DNA from 3 places in the Amycolatopsis sp. lyj-90 genome. Region 2 is predicted to be linked to each of the others. Evidence: riboswitches for the same ligand, from Rfam matches in the RefSeq annotation. Region 2 holds a riboswitch; each other region holds the start of a gene.
The links. A riboswitch is a leader RNA that binds a small molecule or an ion and turns the genes downstream of it on or off. The one in region 2 is predicted to bind S-adenosylmethionine.
Positions count from the first base shown of each region.

Region 1: linked by a shared signal. The riboswitch ahead of ACLJPX_RS10400 (aminotransferase class V-fold PLP-dependent enzyme) and the one ahead of ACLJPX_RS13750 (methionine ABC transporter ATP-binding protein) in region 2 are both predicted to bind S-adenosylmethionine.
Region 3: linked by a shared signal. The riboswitch ahead of thrC (threonine synthase) and the one ahead of ACLJPX_RS13750 (methionine ABC transporter ATP-binding protein) in region 2 are both predicted to bind S-adenosylmethionine.

Region 1 is NZ_JAJPWP010000002.1:969,145-974,977, forward strand. Features, by position in the region: gene ACLJPX_RS10395 (hypothetical protein) at 1-282, opposite strand, end outside; gene ACLJPX_RS10400 (aminotransferase class V-fold PLP-dependent enzyme) at 302-1,678, opposite strand; SAM riboswitch class IV at 1,711-1,825, opposite strand; gene ACLJPX_RS10405 (M23 family metallopeptidase) at 1,989-2,666, opposite strand; gene ACLJPX_RS10410 (potassium/proton antiporter) at 2,809-4,287, opposite strand; gene ACLJPX_RS10415 (ArsR/SmtB family transcription factor) at 4,399-5,082, opposite strand; gene ACLJPX_RS10420 (penicillin-binding transpeptidase domain-containing protein) at 5,126-5,833, opposite strand, start outside.
Region 2 is NZ_JAJPWP010000003.1:476,750-482,582, reverse strand. Features, by position in the region: gene ACLJPX_RS13760 (ATP-binding cassette domain-containing protein) at 1-423, opposite strand, end outside; gene ACLJPX_RS13755 (4-(cytidine 5'-diphospho)-2-C-methyl-D-erythritol kinase) at 491-1,456, opposite strand; gene ACLJPX_RS13750 (methionine ABC transporter ATP-binding protein) at 1,578-2,588, opposite strand; SAM riboswitch class I at 2,800-2,890, opposite strand; gene rsmA (16S rRNA (adenine(1518)-N(6)/adenine(1519)-N(6))-dimethyltransferase RsmA) at 3,197-4,036, opposite strand; gene ACLJPX_RS13740 (DUF222 domain-containing protein) at 4,227-5,162, shown strand; gene ACLJPX_RS13735 (transglycosylase family protein) at 5,222-5,833, opposite strand, start outside.
Region 3 is NZ_JAJPWP010000009.1:202,737-208,569, forward strand. Features, by position in the region: gene ACLJPX_RS32100 (ComEC/Rec2 family competence protein) at 1-2,196, shown strand, start outside; gene thrC (threonine synthase) at 2,213-3,478, opposite strand; SAM riboswitch class I at 3,491-3,623, opposite strand; gene holA (DNA polymerase III subunit delta) at 3,759-4,745, shown strand; gene rpsT (30S ribosomal protein S20) at 4,963-5,223, opposite strand; gene ACLJPX_RS32120 (EamA family transporter) at 5,557-5,833, shown strand, end outside.

The DNA of each region.
Region 1 (5,833 bases), on a different contig from region 2:
CCACGGCAGGCGCTTCGACCGGAAGGCATAGAAGAGCACGGTGCCGAGGTAAACCGCGAAGACGGCGAACAGCCAGTCGTCCATCCTGCTCATGCCGATGACCGAAACGGCGGACACGGCTTCACGGCTCATCTCCACGCTGTGGACGGATCCCAACAGGCCACCGTTCCCGTAGGCCGTGTAGTCGACCGGGCCCGTGCCGACGGACAAGGCCACCACCGTCAGCTGGGCGAAACCCAGCAACGCCAGCGGAAACCAGTAACGCGGTCGCTCGCTCCCCATGCGAGGGGAGAGTAGTGGGTCAGGCGCAGAACGGGGGAAGCTCCCGCGGGTCGTTCTCCGGCACCCAGCGGCCTTCCGGCTTCTCGTACTGCCAGCGGGCGCCGCGGGCGACGATCTGGCGCAGCGCCAGGACGAGCCGGTCCACGTGCTCGGCGGTGCTGCCGAGACCGAGGCTGACCCGGACGGCCTGCTGGCCGGTCGAACCGGCGGCGGAGATGAGCCGTTTGGTCGCGATGTGCGCGCAGAACGCGCCGTCCCGCACGCCGATGCCGTACTCCGCGGACAAAACAGCGGCGAGCCAGCCCGGGTCGAAGCCGTCGATGACGAAGCTCAGGGTGCCGACGCGGTCGACGGGCGCGTCGAACAGCCGCAGCTCGGCGAAACCGGGGACACCGGCGAGACCACGGCGCAGCCGTGCCAGCAGTTCGTCCTCGTGGGCGACGATCGCGTCCCAGTTCCCGGCCAGCGTCTCGCAGGCGACACCGAGCGCGTAGACGCCGACGGTGTTGGGAGAACCGGCTTCGTGCCGCTCGGCGCCGGCGTTCCAGACCACGCCGAAGTCTTCGGAGTCGCGGGTGACGAGCTTCGTCGCGCCGCCACCGGCGAGGTACGGCTGGGCGGCGCGCAGCCAGTCGGCGCGGCCGATCAGCGCACCGGCGCCGAAAGGCGCGTACAGCTTGTGCCCCGAAATCGCGATGTAGTCGACGTCCAGTTTGCGCAGGGAGATCTTGCGGTGCGGCGCGAGTTGCGCGGCGTCGAGCGCGATCCGGGCGCCGTGCCGCCGCGCGACGGCGGAGATCTCCTTGACCGGCAACAGTTCCCCGGTCACGTTGGACGCGCCGGTGATGACGACCAGCCGCGGGCCCTGAGGGCAGTCCGCGAGCGCTTCGTCCACAGCGGACACCGCGGCGAGGCGGGTGCGCGGGGTCTGGATCCGGCGGACGTTCGGGCCCTTCCACGGCAGCAGCGCGGCGTGGTGCTCGGTGTCGAACACGACGACCGACGTGTGCTTCGGCAGGCTGCGGGCGAGAAGGTTGAAGGAATCGGTGGTGTTGCGGGTGAACACGACGGTGTCGGTCGACCGCGCGTCGACGAAGTCCCGCAGGATTCCGCGCGTCCGCTCGTAAAGCTTGGTGGAGACCTGCGAAGCGAACCCGGCGCCGCGGTGGACGCTGGCGTACCAGGGAAGGAACTCGTCGACGGCGTCGCGCACCTTGTCCAGGCAGGGAGCGCTCGCCGCGTGGTCGAGGTTGGCGTACCCGATGTCGCCACCGGTGACCAGCGGGACCCGCAGATCGGCACACGCCACGGCCGGGATTTCGCGGGTGGCAACGGTTTCCGCGACAGCGGTGGAGATGTCGGCGGGGGTGCTGGTGCGTTCGAGAGCGAGAGTCATCGTCATCCTCCGGGCCTGGGGACCCGACGAGGATCCCGCGCTTGCCCGCCGCACCACGCGACGAGCCAGGTCCTCACCCGGGGCACCCCACCGCGGAAGGAGGGTTGCCGGTCAGCTAGCCGGGGCTTGACGCTGACACTCGTGACCTACGAACGAAGTTAGCGGATGCACCCGCGATCGAGCCACCCCTCGTCCGGATGTTGAGACGCCGGTCACGCGTTCCGCGACCGAGGAGAACCCCCGCGTTTCGTCCTCTGGTTGCGGTACTTGCACGCGCAACTACCGCAACCAGAGGACTAATTGCGGGAGGTCAGACGCGGAATCGGCCGGGCAGGGGGATGGTCGCGCGGGACGAGACCTCGGTGGCCGTACCCGAGTACTGATCGGTGCCCGCGGCGAACTGCCAGCCGCCGAAGATCTTGCCGTCGACCGCTTCGCCGTAGGCCTCGGCGACCTTGGTCGAGACCTCGTCGTAGGACATGCCGTTCCAGTTGCCCGCTCCGACGCCGAAGTCGCGCGAGTCACCGCCCTTGGCGACGGCGGGCAGGGTCCACAGGGTGAAGTGCACGTGGGCGCCGGTGCTGCTGCCGCCGCAGGGCAGCGCGTTGCCGGTCCGGCCGAGGGCGTCGCCCGGGACGACCCGCTGGCCGTCGGTGACCGAAATGCCCTCCATGTGGTAGTACCCGGTCCGCCAGCCGCCGTCGTGGTCGACGGTCACCCAGTCGCCGCCGTCGCAGTGCTGGATCCGGACCGTGCCCGCGAGCGGGGCGCGTACGGTCTTGTCACCCGGGCTGAAGTCGATGGCGTTCTTCACGCCGGAGGTCCCGTTGTCCGAGTGGATCCCCGCCGAGTAGACCGACCGGCCGGTGTCGAACGGCAGGCCGAACGCCGGGAACGCGCCCGCGGCCGCGGCCGGCGTCGAGAGAACCACCCCGACGAGGACGGCGGCGGCCCCCAGGCCGGCGAACCGCACAGGAAGTTTCGTCACCTTGCGTACTCCTTACCCCGTGACACTCACCCATTCGATGGAGTGGATTGCGGGGAAAGTAATCCAAAAGGAGTACAAAAGGGAACAACTCGTAGTGAATTTTCTGAGATCAACCGACGAAAGACTGGTGCGATCTCGTGACCTATTGGCCGGATTCGCCCTTCCACCTGGCGAGGCGTCCGGCACGGTCGACGGCCCGGAGGCGTCGTTCGGCCGCGTCACGGGCGTCGGACGTGGTCACGACGAGTAACTGATCGCGTTCCTGGAGCCGGGTGTCCTTGTTGGGCGTGAAGCCGATGCCGTCGCGCACGAGCAGGCTGATCGTCGCCCCGATCGGCAACCGCAGCTCCGCCAGGTAGACGCCGTGCATCTTCGACCCGGGATTGATCCGGACCTGCAACAGGTCGGCGCCCATCTCGTCGAGCGGTGCGGAGTCGACGTCGATCTCGTGCGCTTGGGCGTGCTGGGTCAGCCCGAGCACTCTCGCGAGCGGGCTCAGCGTCGCACCCTGGAGCAGGGTCAGCACGATGACCAGCACGAACACGGCGTCGACCAGCTCCTGCGCACCGGGCACCCCGGACGACAGCGGGATCAGCGCGAGCACGATCGGGACGGCCCCGCGCAACCCGGCCCAGGACAGGAACACCTGTTCTCGCCAGGGGATCTTGAACGGCAGCGCGGACAGCACCACCGACAGCGGACGGGCGAGCAGCAGCACCACGGCGCCCGCGACGAGCCCCTGGATCAGGCTCTCGAAGATCCTGCTCGGCGAGGCGAACAGGCCCAGCAGGACGAACAGCCCGATCTGCGCGAGCCAGCCGAGCCCCTCCGCGAAGGACAGCGTGTCGGACCGGTGCGGCAGCTTCGAGTTCCCCAGCACCAAGGCGGCGACGTAGGTGGCGAGCAGGCCGGAGGCGTGCGCCAGCTGCCCGCTCGAGTACGCCACGACACAGACGGCGACCGTGGCCAGCGGATACAGGCCGGTCGCCGGCAGCGCGGCCCGTCGCAGCGCGTGCGTGCCGATCCAGCCGAAGGCCAGGCCGATGACCAGCCCGGCGGCGAGTTCGTAGACCACCAGCAGCGGCAGCGACCAGTCGATGGTCGTGCCCTCGGCCAGCACGACGACGGCGATGTACGCCGGGGCGTCGTTGATGCCCGACTCGATCTCCAGCGCGCCGACGAGCCGCTTCCCGACCCCCGCCGATCTCAGCACCGAGAACACCGCGGCGGCGTCGGTCGAGGCGAGCACCGCGCCCCACAGCAACGCCATCCGCCAGTCGAGGCCCAGCAGCCAGTGCAGGGCCGCGCCGGTGACCGCGATACTCACCGCGACGGCCACTGTGGACAGTGCGATTCCGATGCCCAGCGAGGGTTTCACGGCCGTCCACCGGGTGGTGAGACCACCTTCGGACAGGATCATCACCAGCGCGGCGAGGCCGAGCGACTGGGTGAGCTCGGGATTGTCGTACTGGATGCCGAACCCGGCTTCGCCGAGCAGCACCCCCATGCCCAGGTAGAGCAGTAGCGAGGGAAGACCGACCCGGATCGACACGCGGACGGCGATCACGGCGACGAGCAGGACTGCACCACCGGTACCGAGAACGAGCGGGAGCTGCTCCATGTCGCCTCCCGTCCGGTCGCCGTGAGGCCTCCAGAATAGTGAGGCGGTGGTCGTCACTCGTTCGTGTACCGGTCGAAAACCGTCCGGATAGCCTGTGTTACAGACTGTCCTTTACGGACTCCGCAGGGCCACCAGGTCCACCCCGAGTTCCGCGAACGGTTTCTCCGCCGCGGGCAGGACTTTCACCGCGCGGTTGCCCTCACGGGACAACCAGCCGGCACTCACTCCGTGAGACAGTAACGCCGCGGGGACCCGGCCCGCCAAATGATCACGGCGCACTGTCCAATCGAGACAGTCACGCAGCATCGGACGGCGGCTTTCGGCGATCTCCACCCCGAGAGCGCCGAGCACCTCGCGTCCGCGACCGGTCAACGTCAGGCCGTCGGCCTCGTCGATCAGCCCGGCGGTGAGCATCCCGTCCCGCAGCGCGACCCCGACCGTCCCGGCGAGGTGGTCGTAGCAGGTCCGGGCGAATTCGAGCCGCTTCACCCGGACCGACGAGCGCAACCCCTTCACCGGGCGATGCTCGGCGTGCTGCGCCAGATGCTCGATCAGCTCCGCCACCCGGGGGTCGGCGATCCGGACGTAGCTGTGCCGCCCCTGTTTGACCCGCACGACGAAGCCGGCCTCGGCCAGCTTCGTCACGTGTTCGCTCGCCGTCGACGCGGCCACTTCGGCCGCTCCGGCCAGCTCGGTCACCGTCCAGGCACGTCCGTCGAGCAGCGCGAGGCACATCGACGCGCGGCTCGGATCGGCGAGCACGGCCGCGACCTCGGCCAAGGCGATCGTTTCCATGAGTTCACCGTAGAAGACGCACGGTTCGGCGAGGGCCGAAACGTCAGCCCGCCAGGAACTTCGCCGCCAGCCGGACCGCGGGCCCGGAATCGTTGGAGCCCTCGAGCATGACGGCGAACGCGACGTCGCCGCGATACCCGACGAACCAGCCGTTGGCGTCGGCACCCGAACCGAACTGCGCCGTCCCGGTCTTGCCGAAGACGGCTCCGCTGCCCTTCAGTGCCTTCGCGGTCCCCGTCGTGCAGACCTCGCGCATCATCGCCCGAACCTGGTTCAGCACCCCGGCGGGCGGGGCCTGGTAGCCGGTGTTGACCTTGGTCTCGAGCCCCTGCCACAGCTTCGGCACCACCGGCTTCCCCGTCGCGACGGTGGCGGCCATGAGTGCCGCGCCCAGTGGGCTGACCTGCACCCTTCCCTGCCCGATCCCGGCCTCGACCTGCTCGTCGCCGCCCGCCGACGGCTCCACCTTGCCGGTCTCGGTCGCCAGTCCCGGGATCTCGAAGTCGGCGTTGAGGCCGAACTGACTCGCGGCCTTCGCGAGGCCGTCCGCGGGCAGTTGCCCGGCGAGCCGCCCGAACGTCGTGTTGCACGAGGCCGCGAAGGCCGTCTTCAGCGAGACGGTCCCCAGGTCGAACCCGTTTTCGTTCTTGAGCGTGCGGGTCCCGATCTGCTCACTGCCCGGGCAGGCCACCGGTGAGTCGGCGGAGATCCCGCCCTTCTGCAGCGCCGCGGTCGCCGTGGCGATCTTGAA
Region 2 (5,833 bases):
ACCCGTGAGGGCCGCCGCCAGCGCGACGCGGCGGCGCTCGCCACCGGACAGATTCGTCGTGGATTTTTCGACACCGAGAGCGGTGATCCCCAGACCGTCCATAATGGACCTGACGCGCGCGTCAGCGGCCCACTCGTGCTCCGCGCCGTAGCGCTCCAGCACGACGTCGCCGACCGTGCTGCCGACGGGGAGTTCGGTCCGCTGAGTGACCACGGCCATCCGCAGGCCGCGGACTTGGCTCACTCGTCCCGTATCCGGCTCGCTGATCCCCGCGAGGACCTCCAGCAGCGTCGTCTTCCCGCCCCCGTTGAGACCGACGACGCCGATGCGCTGCCCCTCCGCGACACCGAGCGAAACACCGTCGAGCAGCGGGCGCACCCCGAAGGACTTGCTCACCGACTCCAGGTTGACCAAGTTGGCCATGCCTCAGCCGATCCTTTCCAAAAAGCTTGCACCACAACGAATTAGTCGATGTCCATTTCGGACATCCTCATGCGTGCACCCGTGGCGGCGCCGGCCGCGGCGCGTCGTCCCCGCCCACCAGCCGGGCTCCGGGAACAGGCCCGTGCGCGACGCGCACCGTACGACAGACACCAGCGCCGGACAGTTCCGCGGCGACCTCGACGGCCGACTGCGCGTCCGCGCACAGAAACGCGCAGGTCGGTCCGGATCCGGACACGGTGCCGGCGAGCGCACCCGCGTTGACCCCCGCCCGCAACGTCCGGCGAAGCCCGGGACGCAACGAGACCGCGGCCGCCTGCAGGTCATTACCGAGAAGCAACGCCAGCTGCCGCGGGTCACCGGATGCCAGTGCCTCGACCACCGGAGTGTGCGAACCGATCCGCGGCGGGCTGCCCTCTTCACGCAACCTGTCGAGTTCGCCGAACACCCGCGGGGTCGAAAGACCGCGCTGGTCGAACGCCAGAACCCAATGGAACGTGTGCCTCGACAACACCGGCACCAGCTGCTCACCCCGGCCGGTGCCCAACGCTGTCCCACCGTAGAGCGCGAAGGGAACATCGCTGCCGAGCTTGGCAGCGATACCAGCGAGTTCGTCTCGGGAGATCTCGAGCTTCCACAGCGACGCGAGCCCGACCAGGGTCGCGGCCGCGTCGGCACTGCCCCCGGCCATCCCGCCCGCTACCGGGATGCCTTTACGAAGCACCACCCGGACCTTGGACTCGCCCTCCGCCTTGCCGACATGGGCCGCCAGGGCCTGCGCCGCCTTCCAAGCAAGGTTGTTGGCCCCTGTCGGTACGGAACCTTCACCTTCGCCGTAAACCTCGACGCCGGGCTCCTCGGTGACCGCGACGGTCACCTCGTCGGTCAGGGAAAGCGCCTGGAACACGGTCACCAGCTCGTGGTAGCCGTCCGGGCGTACGTCACCGATCGACAGGTGCAGGTTGACCTTGGCGGGAACCCTGACGGTAACTGGGGGCGGTACGACGGCGAGCACGAGACAAGCCTACGTGCCCGCTCCACTTGTGCTGCCACCAGGAGAAAGAGAACAGGACGACGCGGACGCAAACGGGCCGCCCTGGACAGAGTTCGTCCTGAGCGGCCCGTTCGTCGGGGAATCAAGCAGCGACGCCCTGCGGCCCGCGGACAGGGTGGGTCACGTGGCCACCTCGTTCGGCGATCCAGGCGAGTGCGGCATCCGCGCGCTCGCCACGCACACCGAGGCGGAACCGGCCGACGGGCGTGTCGCCGATCCGGGTGAGGCCGCCTCCGATGGTGGCGAGTTCGACGTCGAAACGACCGGCCGCCTCGGGCAGCAGCGCACCGACCGACGCGAAGCCGACGAGCACGACGTCCACCGCGCGGTCGTACTTCGAAGCCTGCGCCCGGCCGGTTTCGATCGAGGGCAGGAGCGCCTGCGCGGTCCGGCTGTTCGGGTCGGAGACCAGGTCGAGCACGGTTCCGCGTTCGATGATCGCCCCGGCTTCCAGAACCGCGACGTCGTCGCAAACACGGCGCACCACGCCGGCGTCAGGAGTGGTGAGCAGCACGGTGACCCCGAGCTCGGCACGCGCACGGTCGAGCACGGTCAGGACCGCGCCGGATTCCTCGGGCTGCACACCCGCGGTCGGGTCGTCGGCCAGGAGCACGGACGGTCCGGCGGCCAGCGCCTTGGCGATGGCCACCCGGCGCAGCTGCCCTTCGGTCAGTTCGCCCGGCCGCTGCCCCGCTCGCGGGGTGAGTCCGACCAGATCGAGCAGATTGCCGACCCGGTTACGGCGCTGCGGCCCGTCGAGGCCGAGTTGTTCGAGCGGCGACGCGATGTTGCCGGCGATGGTGCGCTCGGCGAGCAGCTCCGCCTTGGTGTTCACGACACCGACCTGACGGCGGATTTCCCGCAGACGGCGCCCGTCGAGGGTGCCGGTGTTGAGGCCGTCGAGGCGGACGACGCCTCGGTCGGGACGCTCCTGAAGTCCGATGCAACGAGCGAGGGTGGACTTGCCGGAACCGGCCGGACCGACGACTCCGAACAGCGAGCCGGCTTGGATGTCCACGCTGACATCGCGCAGGGCGACGACGGGATTTCCGTTGAGAGGAAAGGATTTGGACAAGTTTTCGACAGTGATCACGAAGGGCTCCATGCAAATGGGGCGCTGCTTCTTTCGAGCGCGCCAACCGTCACCGATTGCCCGTCCGAACGGGACAGGCTTCAGAGGTAAGGGAAAAGACTCAGGCAGTAACGGTTGAGCGTCGACACGCACTTACCGTGCGGCGACCTTCGTCGACTACGCGTCGCCTGGTCAGCAGGAGCGGGTGGGTGACCCTGTTCATTAGGCACAGCCTCCATCGGTCCTGGCGGTAGCACCTGCCCTGTGGAGGGTGGTTGCTGCGACTTCGGCGAGCCAGGTCTCTCAGTCGCTCGGGATGGCTCACTGAGTAAAACCGATCCCACTGGATGAAAGCAAGCGCGTAGGCGCAGATCACACGTCTGGTCGCGTCCATCATACAGGATCGCCTGTCCATATAATGGGAAGGCGGCGAGTGTTCTCGTGCCGGACCAGAGCCCCTGCCTGCTAAGACAGGTTTGGATCATGTAGATCCAGAAGAGGATTTACGCAGTCGTGCTGACCTTGACCAACTCGCTTCCGCGCGGTGCCGGTCACAGCTGCAACAGGGGAAACACCGCTCCCCTGACCGGACCCGTGTCAGCCTTCGAGACGGTCTTGGCCTGCCGTGGTCAGTCGGTCGCCGCCGCGATCCGGGCGAACTGATGAACGTCCAACTGCTCCCCGCGGGTCTTGGGGTCGATACCCGCTTTCTCGAGCAACTCCCCCGCACGTTCGGCAGACCCGGCCCAGGACGCCAACGCCGCACGCAAGGTTTTCCGCCGCTGCGAGAAGGCCGCATCGACCACCGCGAACAATCGCTCCCGGCTCACGGACGACACGACGTCGTCGCCTCGCTCGAAAGCGACCAGTGCGGAATCCACGTTCGGAACGGGCCAGAACACGGAGCGGGGAACCGCGGCGACCTTGCGCGTTTTCCCGTACCACGCGAGCTTGACACTGGGGACGCCGTAAGTCCTGCTCCCCGGGCCGGCCGCCATACGGTCCGCGACCTCGGTCTGGACCATCACGAGACCGCTGGTCAGCGACGGCAACTCGGCGAGCAGGTGGAGCACGACGGGAACGGCGACGTTGTACGGCAGATTCGCGACGAGCGCCGTCGGCCGTTCAGGCAGGTCGTCCGCCTTGATCCGCAGAGCGTCCGCCCCGACGACCGTCAGCCTTTCGGCCCCGCCGCGTTCGGCCACGGTGTTCGGCAACCGCCCGGCCAGCACGGGGTCGATCTCGACCGCGACGACCTCGGCGCCGGTCGCGAGCAGTCCCAGCGTCAGCGAGCCGAGGCCAGGCCCGACTTCCAGCACGACGTCACCTTCACCGACCCCGGAAAGGTCGACGATACGGCGCACCGTGTTGGGGTCGTGCACGAAGTTCTGGCCGAGCTTCTTGGTCGGCCGGACATCCAACTCGGCCGCCAACGCCCTGATCTCCGCGGGCCCGAGCAGTTCAGTCACCTGACGATCGTAGCCAGCCCCGGCGGACGCCTCCGATCGCCCGACCCGCCCGCATCATCCATCCGCAGTTTGCGAACCGGCCTGCTTCCCACGCAAGAGTGATCGGCGCAAGTTGGCGTCGCCGGAGCGTGATCATCATCTACCCGATCGATACCGTGCATTCGTTCGACTCTGGGCCGACAATCGAGGGATGACCAGCACAAACACTCCCAATGCCTTCCCGCTCGATCTGCCGGAAGGTGACCCCGAGCTGCTTCTCGACGAGTTGCAGACACGGCTGCGCGAAGGGCGACGTCTGTTCGCCGAAGTCGGCCAGATCCTGGCCGAAATCGAGTCACGAGGTGTCCGAGAGCTCTACGGATACAACTCGATCGCCGTCTTCTACGAGCATGTGGCCCGGGTCCCCCGGGCCGAGGCGCAGAAGGTGACCGGTCGGGCACTCGCGCTCAACTCGAGACGCTCGCGCGACGGGACTTCCACTCCGCCCGTCGCGCCTTTGACCGGAGCCGCGGCCGCCACCGGCGTACTGGCCGATGGCAGCATCGATCGAATCGTCAAGGTGATGCGGAGGCTGCCCGAGCACGTCCCCGCAGACGCCCGGCTCGACGCCGAGAAGGTCCTGGTCGATCTTGCCGGCGTCGCGAGACCGCGCGACGTCACGATCGCCGGGACAGACCTGCTCGCGCGTCTCGATCCGGACGGGGGTGACACCAAGGACCCCGGCTCGAAAACTCCCCGAAGCGAATTCTGGTTGCGTCAGAAACGCACCGGTCGGTGGGACCTGCGCGGCAACCTCGATCCCGAGACCGGTGCCCGCTTGAACGCGCTTCTGGTGCCACTGGCACATCCGGCTCCGAACGGAGAACCCGACGACCGCACTCCGGCAGAGAGACGTGGTGATGCTTTCGCGGAGATTGTGGATCTCGCGGTAGACGGACCGGAGATCCCCTTGCCTCGGCGAAGCTCGGAGCAGGCCGCCGAGCAGCCTCCGCACGCGGAGCCTGTCGAGAAACCTGAACGAGTACGGGATCTGGCCCACATAAGGCCTCCGCGCTGGTGGGCACGGCTGTCGAGACCGAGACCCGGCGCGCGTCCTTCATCCGTATCGGAGCCCAAAGCGGCCTGAGGGCCACCTTGCGGGCGGAACCCACACGATGACCCTCAGGAAGGAGAAAATTCTGGCTGTCAGGCCTTCTTGCCGCAGTGCGGCCAAGCGCTGTAGCCACCGCGGTCGTCGCGGACCTTCTCGGCGACGGCGATCTGCTGGGCCTTGCTGGCCTGATGCGGGTACGCGGCGTACTGCGAGCCGCCGTAGGCGTCCCAGGTGCTCTTGTTGAACTGCAGGCCACCGTAATAACTGTTGCCGGTGTTGGCGGCCCAGTTACCGGTCGACTCGCACTGCGCGATGCGGTCCCAAGCGCCGGCGTCGCCGATGACCGGGTCCGCGGGCTTCTTCGTTCCGACCTTGACGATCTTGGGCTTGGCCTCGGTGATGACCTCTTCCGAGACCTTCTCGCGGCCGACCTCTTTGCCGTTGCGCTTGGTGACCTTGTAGGTCACGGTCTTCTGGCCCGGGGTGCCCGGGTCTTCGACCTTGGTCTTGCCCTTTTCGAGCTCCGGGTCGTCGACCTTCTGCTCGGGCGGCGCGATTTCCTCGTTCTGCTTGACCATGGTGACGCCGGTCCGGCTGACGTGGACCTCGGCACCGTCGACCAGCTTGACGTCGAGGCCGCCGACGGCCTCGTCGTCCGGGCCGAGGGTCATCCGCAGTTCACCGAGGAATTCCTTGGTGGTGAC
Region 3 (5,833 bases), on a different contig from region 2:
GCGGGCCTGGGCGTGCTAGCGGTCCTCGGGGTGCTCACCGCCGGTCCGGTGGCGCTGCGGATCCGGGCCGCCGAGCACGACGACCTCCGTGCCGCCGCCGCACGGGGGAGCGACGCCACCATGAGGGTGGTGGTCACCGAGCGGCCACGTCCGGTCCGCGGCGCCGGATACGCCGATCGCCGGGCAGGCACCCGCCTGGTGGTCATCGCCGCGACGGTGGACGCCGTGGTGGCGGCGGAGCGGGTGGTGGATTCGGCCGGCCGGATCCTGCTGCTCGCTCCCGCCGCGGGGTGGACGGACCTGTTGCCCGGGCAGCAGGTCACCGCCTCCGGACGGCTCGCACCGGCAGAGGGGGCCGAACTGACGGTCGCGGTCCTCTCGGTGCGAGGTCCGCCGTCGGCACTCGGACCGGCGCCTTGGTGGCAGCGAGCCGCGGAATCGCTGCGCACCGGGCTCCGGGACCTGTGCGCCGTCCTCCCCGAGGAGCAGGCCGGTCTGGTGCCCGGACTGGTCGTGGGGGACACGAGCACACTGTCCCCCAGAGTCGAGCGCGAGTTCACGGACTCCGGCATGTCCCACCTGATGGCCGTGAGCGGTGGGAACGTGGCGATCGTCTGCGGCTCGATCCTTCTCCTCCTGCGAGTGCTCCGGGTCGGGCCGCGGACGTCCGCCGCCGCGGCCGCCGCGGGGCTCGCCGGGTTCGTGGTCCTCGCAGGGCCCGCGCCCAGCGTGCTCCGCGCCGGGGTGATGGGGGCGGTCGGGTTGCTGGCGCTCGCACTGGGGCGCCGGGGTTCGGCGCTACCCGCGCTGGCGTTCGCGGTGGCGGGGCTCGTCGTGGCCGATCCCGCGATGGCCGCGGACTTCGGGTTCGCGCTTTCGGTGCTGGCCACGGCCGGGCTGGTACTGCTGGCCCCGAGGTGGGCCGAGTGGCTGGTCGGACGCGGAGTGCCGGCCGGCTACGCCGAGGGGCTGGCCATCCCGCTGGCCGCGTTCGTGATGACGGCGCCGGTCATCGCGGGCATGGCGGGATCGGTCAGTCTCGTCTCGGTGGTGACCAACGTGCTCGCCGCGCCCGTGGTCGCCCCGGCCACCGTGTTCGGCGTGCTCGCGACCGTCGTCGGACCGTGGTGGCCGTCGGCGGGCAGGCTGCTCGTCCGCCTGACCGAACCCGAGGCGAGCTGGCTCATCACCGTGGCCCGCCATGGCGCCCGCGCGCCGGGAGCGGTCGTGGACTGGCCGGATGGCTGGTGGGGCGGACTGCTGGTGGCCGGCCTGCTCGTCGTGCTGCTCCTCGCCATCCGGCTGCGTCACGGCAGGATCCTGCTGGCGCTCGCTTTGGCCGGTGGGCTCCTCGTCTTCGTTCCGGTGCGGGTGCTGGCCCCGGCGTGGCCACCGGCGTCGTGGAGCGCCGTCGCCTGCGACGTCGGACAGGGTGACGCAGTCGTCCTCGCCACGGCCGAGCCCGGGAGGGCGATCCTGGTCGACACCGGGCCGGAACCAGGTCCGGTGGACGAATGCCTCAGCAGGTTGGGGGTGGACCGCGTTCCGCTGATCGTGCTGAGCCATCTGCATGCCGACCACATCGGAGGCCTCGAATCCGTCTTCGAGGGCCGGTCGGTCGGGGCGGTCGCAGTCGGTCCGGGCCGGGCTCCCGCCTGGGCCTGGCGGCAGGTCGCCGACGAGACCGCGCGCCGCGGGATTCCCTTGCTGGAACTGGGGATCGGGCAACGGCTGGACTGGCCGGGACTGACACTGGACGTACTGGGGCCGCGGTACGTCACCCGGCGCTCGGTCCTCGAACAGGACGGCACGGTGATCAACAACGGTTCGGTGGTCCTGCGTGCCGGGACTCCGGCGGGCCGGTTGCTGCTGACCGGCGACGTCGAACTCGCCGCCCAGGCCGACCTGATGGCCGAAGGCGCCGACCTGCGTGCCGAGATCCTGAAGGTCCCGCATCACGGAAGTCGTTACACGGCACCGGATTTCCTCAACGCCGTCGCGCCGAGGGCCGCGCTGGTGAGTGTCGGCGCCGGAAACACCTACGGTCACCCGAACAAGTCCACTTTGGACAATCTGGCTGCGGTCGGCGCTGCGATCGCCAGGACGGACACGGACGGCGACACGGCGGTCGTCTCCGACGCGCGAGGCCTTGCCCTGACGCGCCGGGGTGAGCCCCGCGGCCCGCCTCGTTCTTGAGGCGGGCCGCCGGAACTCAGATGCCGAGAGCCTCGCGGACCGCGTCGGCCGAGGCGCTGACGGTGGCCTTCGGGCCGATCTTGTCCTCGACGGCGTCGAGGGTCTTGAGGCCGTCACCGGTGATCAGGAGCACGATCTCCTCGTCCGGGTTGAGCTTGCCGGTCTCGATGAGCTTCTTCGCCGTCGCCACGGTGACGCCGCCGGCGGTCTCGGTGAAGACGCCTTCGGTGCGGGCGAGCAGCCGGATGCCCTCGACGACCTCTTCGTCGGTGACGTCTTCGATCGCACCGCCGGTGCGGTTGACCACGTCGAGGACGTAGGGGCCGTCGGCCGGGTTGCCGATCGCCAGCGAACGGGCGATCGTGTCCGGCTTGACCGGCTGGACGACGTCGTGGCCGGCGCGGAACGCCGCCGAGACGGGCGAGCAGCCGGTGGCCTGCGCGCCGAACACCTTGTACGGCGTCTCGTCGACGAGGCCGAGCTGCCCGAACTCACGGAAACCCTTGTCCACCTTGGTGAGCTGGGAACCGGAGGCGATCGGCACCACGATCTGCGAGGGAAGCCGCCAGCCGAGCTGCTCGGCGACCTCGAAGGCCAGCGTCTTCGAGCCTTCGGAGTAGTAGGGCCGGACGTTCACGTTGACGAACGCCCAGCTCTCCTGCTCGGCGGCGAGCTGGGTGGCGAGCCGGTTCACGTCGTCGTAGTTGCCGTCGACCGCGATCAGGTCGCCGTCGTACACGGCGGTGGTGAGGATCTTGGCGCGCTCGAGGGTCTTCGGGATCAGCACGACCGACCGCCAGCCGGCGCGGGCCGCCGCGGCGGCGACCGCGTTGGCCAGGTTGCCGGTCGACGGACAGGCGAGCACGTCGAACCCGAACTCGCGCGCGGCGGCCAGCGCGACGGCGACCACGCGGTCCTTGAACGAGTGGGTCGGGTTGCCGGTGTCGTCCTTGACCCAGACCTTCTTGACGCCCAACGCCTTCGCGAGCCTGTCGGCCTGGATGAGCCTGGTGGCGCCGGGTTCGGTGTTGGGGATTTCCTCGACGTTCGAGGGAACAGGAAGGAGCTTCTTGTAGCGCCAGATGTTTTTCGGCCCGGCTTCGATGTCCTCGCGGCGCACGCGGCCGAAGTCGTAGGCGACCTCGAGCGGCGAGAAGTCCTCGGCGGAAACGAATTCGGGGGCGAGTGGCTGCCGGTGTCCCTCTTCCTTCGACACCAGTTCGACGGCCGGTCCGAGATCCGGGGTCTTGGTGGTGGAGGTCGTGCCGAGGGTTGCGGTCATCGCGAGGTTCCTTCCTCATCTGCCCCGCCATGGCGGGCCGGAATTGGCACCGTGTTCGTCAGCTATCCCGCGATCGCGGAATGACAGGCTGACGCCGGTTGCCGGGGCTTCATCGGGCCGTTCCCTCTGCCCCTCTGGATGAGCGGTATTCGATTGTCGGCACGCGTTAGAGCGCGTCGCCTCGCCAACACCGTACGACATGAGGCTCGGGTGGGGCCACCGTGCCCGGAACACGTCACCGGACAAAGCACCCGAGAGGACGAGTGGGAGGATCGTCACCGTGACGACGCAAGCTTCCGCCCCATCGCCGCTGGTCCTGGTTCTCGGTGAGGAAGAGCTGCTGATCGAACGCGCGGTCCGCAGCGCTTCGGACGCGGCCAAAGCGGCCGATCCGACGGCGGACCTGTCTCGGATCCGGGTGTCGGACCTCACAGTCCCCGCGCTCGCGGAGATGGTCAGCCCTTCGTTGTTCGCCGAGGGCAGGGTGATCGTCCTCGAATCCGCGCACGACATCTCGCAGGAGCTCGCCGACGGGGTGATGGCCTACGTCAAGGCGCCCGCCGAGGGCATCGTGCTCGTCGTCGTGCACAGCGGAGGCGGCCGGAGCAAGGCCGCGAAGGCGCTTCCCACGGCGTTGAAGAAGGCCGGGGCGGAGGTCGTCGAGTGCCCGAAACTGACCAAGGCCGCTGAGCGGGAATCCTTTGTCCGCAACGAAGTCCGCCGGGTCGGCGGGAAGATCGACGGTGCGGCCGTGCTCGCGCTGATCGATGCCGTCGGCTCGGATCTGCGCGAGTTGTCGTCGGCCGCGACCCAGCTCGTCGCGGACGCCGGGGGAGCGGTCGACGAGCAGGCGGTCCGCCGCTACCACCGGGGCCGCGCGGACGTGAACGGGTTCGCGGTCGCCGAGAAGGCCGTCGCCGGTGACATGGCGGCGGCGCTGGAGTCACTGCGCTGGGCGATGCAGCTGGGCGTTCCGCACGTGCTGGTCGCGGACGCCCTCGCCGACGCCGTCCGGACGATCGCGCGGGTGTCCGGCGCGGGTCGCGGGAACCCGAACCAGATGGCGGGCGAACTGGGGATGCCGCCGTGGAAGGTGCGCAAGGCGCAGGGGCAGGCCCGCGGCTGGGGGCAGGACGGTCTCGCCACCGCCATGCGGATCGTCGCCAGGCTCAACGCCGAGGTCAAGGGTGCCGCGGCCGACCCGGAGTACGCGTTGGAACGCGCCGTCCTGGAAGTCGTCGCCGCACACGGCACCCCCAGCCGCTAACACACCCGCCGGACCAACCCCGAAGGTCAACGCGCCCGACAACCGGACCGGCGGACTGTCTCGCCGAAAGCGCGCCAGCGCGACGGCGAGACTTCACCAGTCGCGCGCCCTCCCTTGGGCCGAAGGCCCACGTAAACGCGATGAAGGGGCGCCTCCCCGCGCCACGTGAGTGACAAGCGGATCGACGCCCCTTCGGCGCGTTTACGTCAGCGCGCGATTAAAGAGAGTTAGCGCGCTTCGCCAGCGCGGACTTCTTGTTGGCGGCCTGGTTGGCGTGGAGAACGCCCTTGGTCACGGCCTTGTCCAGCTTCTTGGCCGCGTCCTTCTGCAGCTCCAGGGCCTTGGCCTTGTCGCCGGAGTCGGCGGCCTCGCGGAACTTGCGGATCGCGGTCTTCACCGAGGACCGGATCGCCTGGTTGCGCTGACGCGCCTTCTCGTTGGTGGTGATGCGCTTGATCTGCGACTTGATGTTGGCCACGGGGGCGCTCCTCTTGAATCTCTCGGTGGTTTCACCGCCGCGCTGTGACCGGCCCTGCGCGCTCGTGAAAGCGGCGCGGGTTTCCTCCATGACGGAATGCCACACAGCGGTGAAGGGCGAGCTTAACAGCCGTCCCGGAGCGGATCTCGGCCGCCTCCGGCGAGGCTCTTGCGGTACGGTCGAGAGCGTAGTGCCTAGGGTTCCGCCGCCTGCCCGTTCAGCGAAACACACAATCAGGGCAAGCGGGACAGGTCCGAGCGGCACCATCGGCGGAGCCGGAAGCGCCGCCGTTCATCTGACGGGACAAAAGCCTGGAGGACCGGTGTTTTCCGCATGCGCGGAAAACGTGAAAGGTCCGCAGTGAACGCCACCGCCCTGTCCCTCGTCATCGCCGCCGCCGTCATTCACGCGGGCTGGAACCTGGCAGCCAAGCGGATCCGCCGTGGCGGAGCCCGGTTCGTCTGGGCCTACTACAGCTTGTCCGCGGTCCTGCTCATCCCTGTCATGGCGGTTTCGCTGGCCGTGGAGCCGCAACGTCCACAGTGGACATGGCTGCTCGCCGCCGCGGTCACCGCGGTGTTCCACGTCACCTACGGAGTCGTCCTCCAAC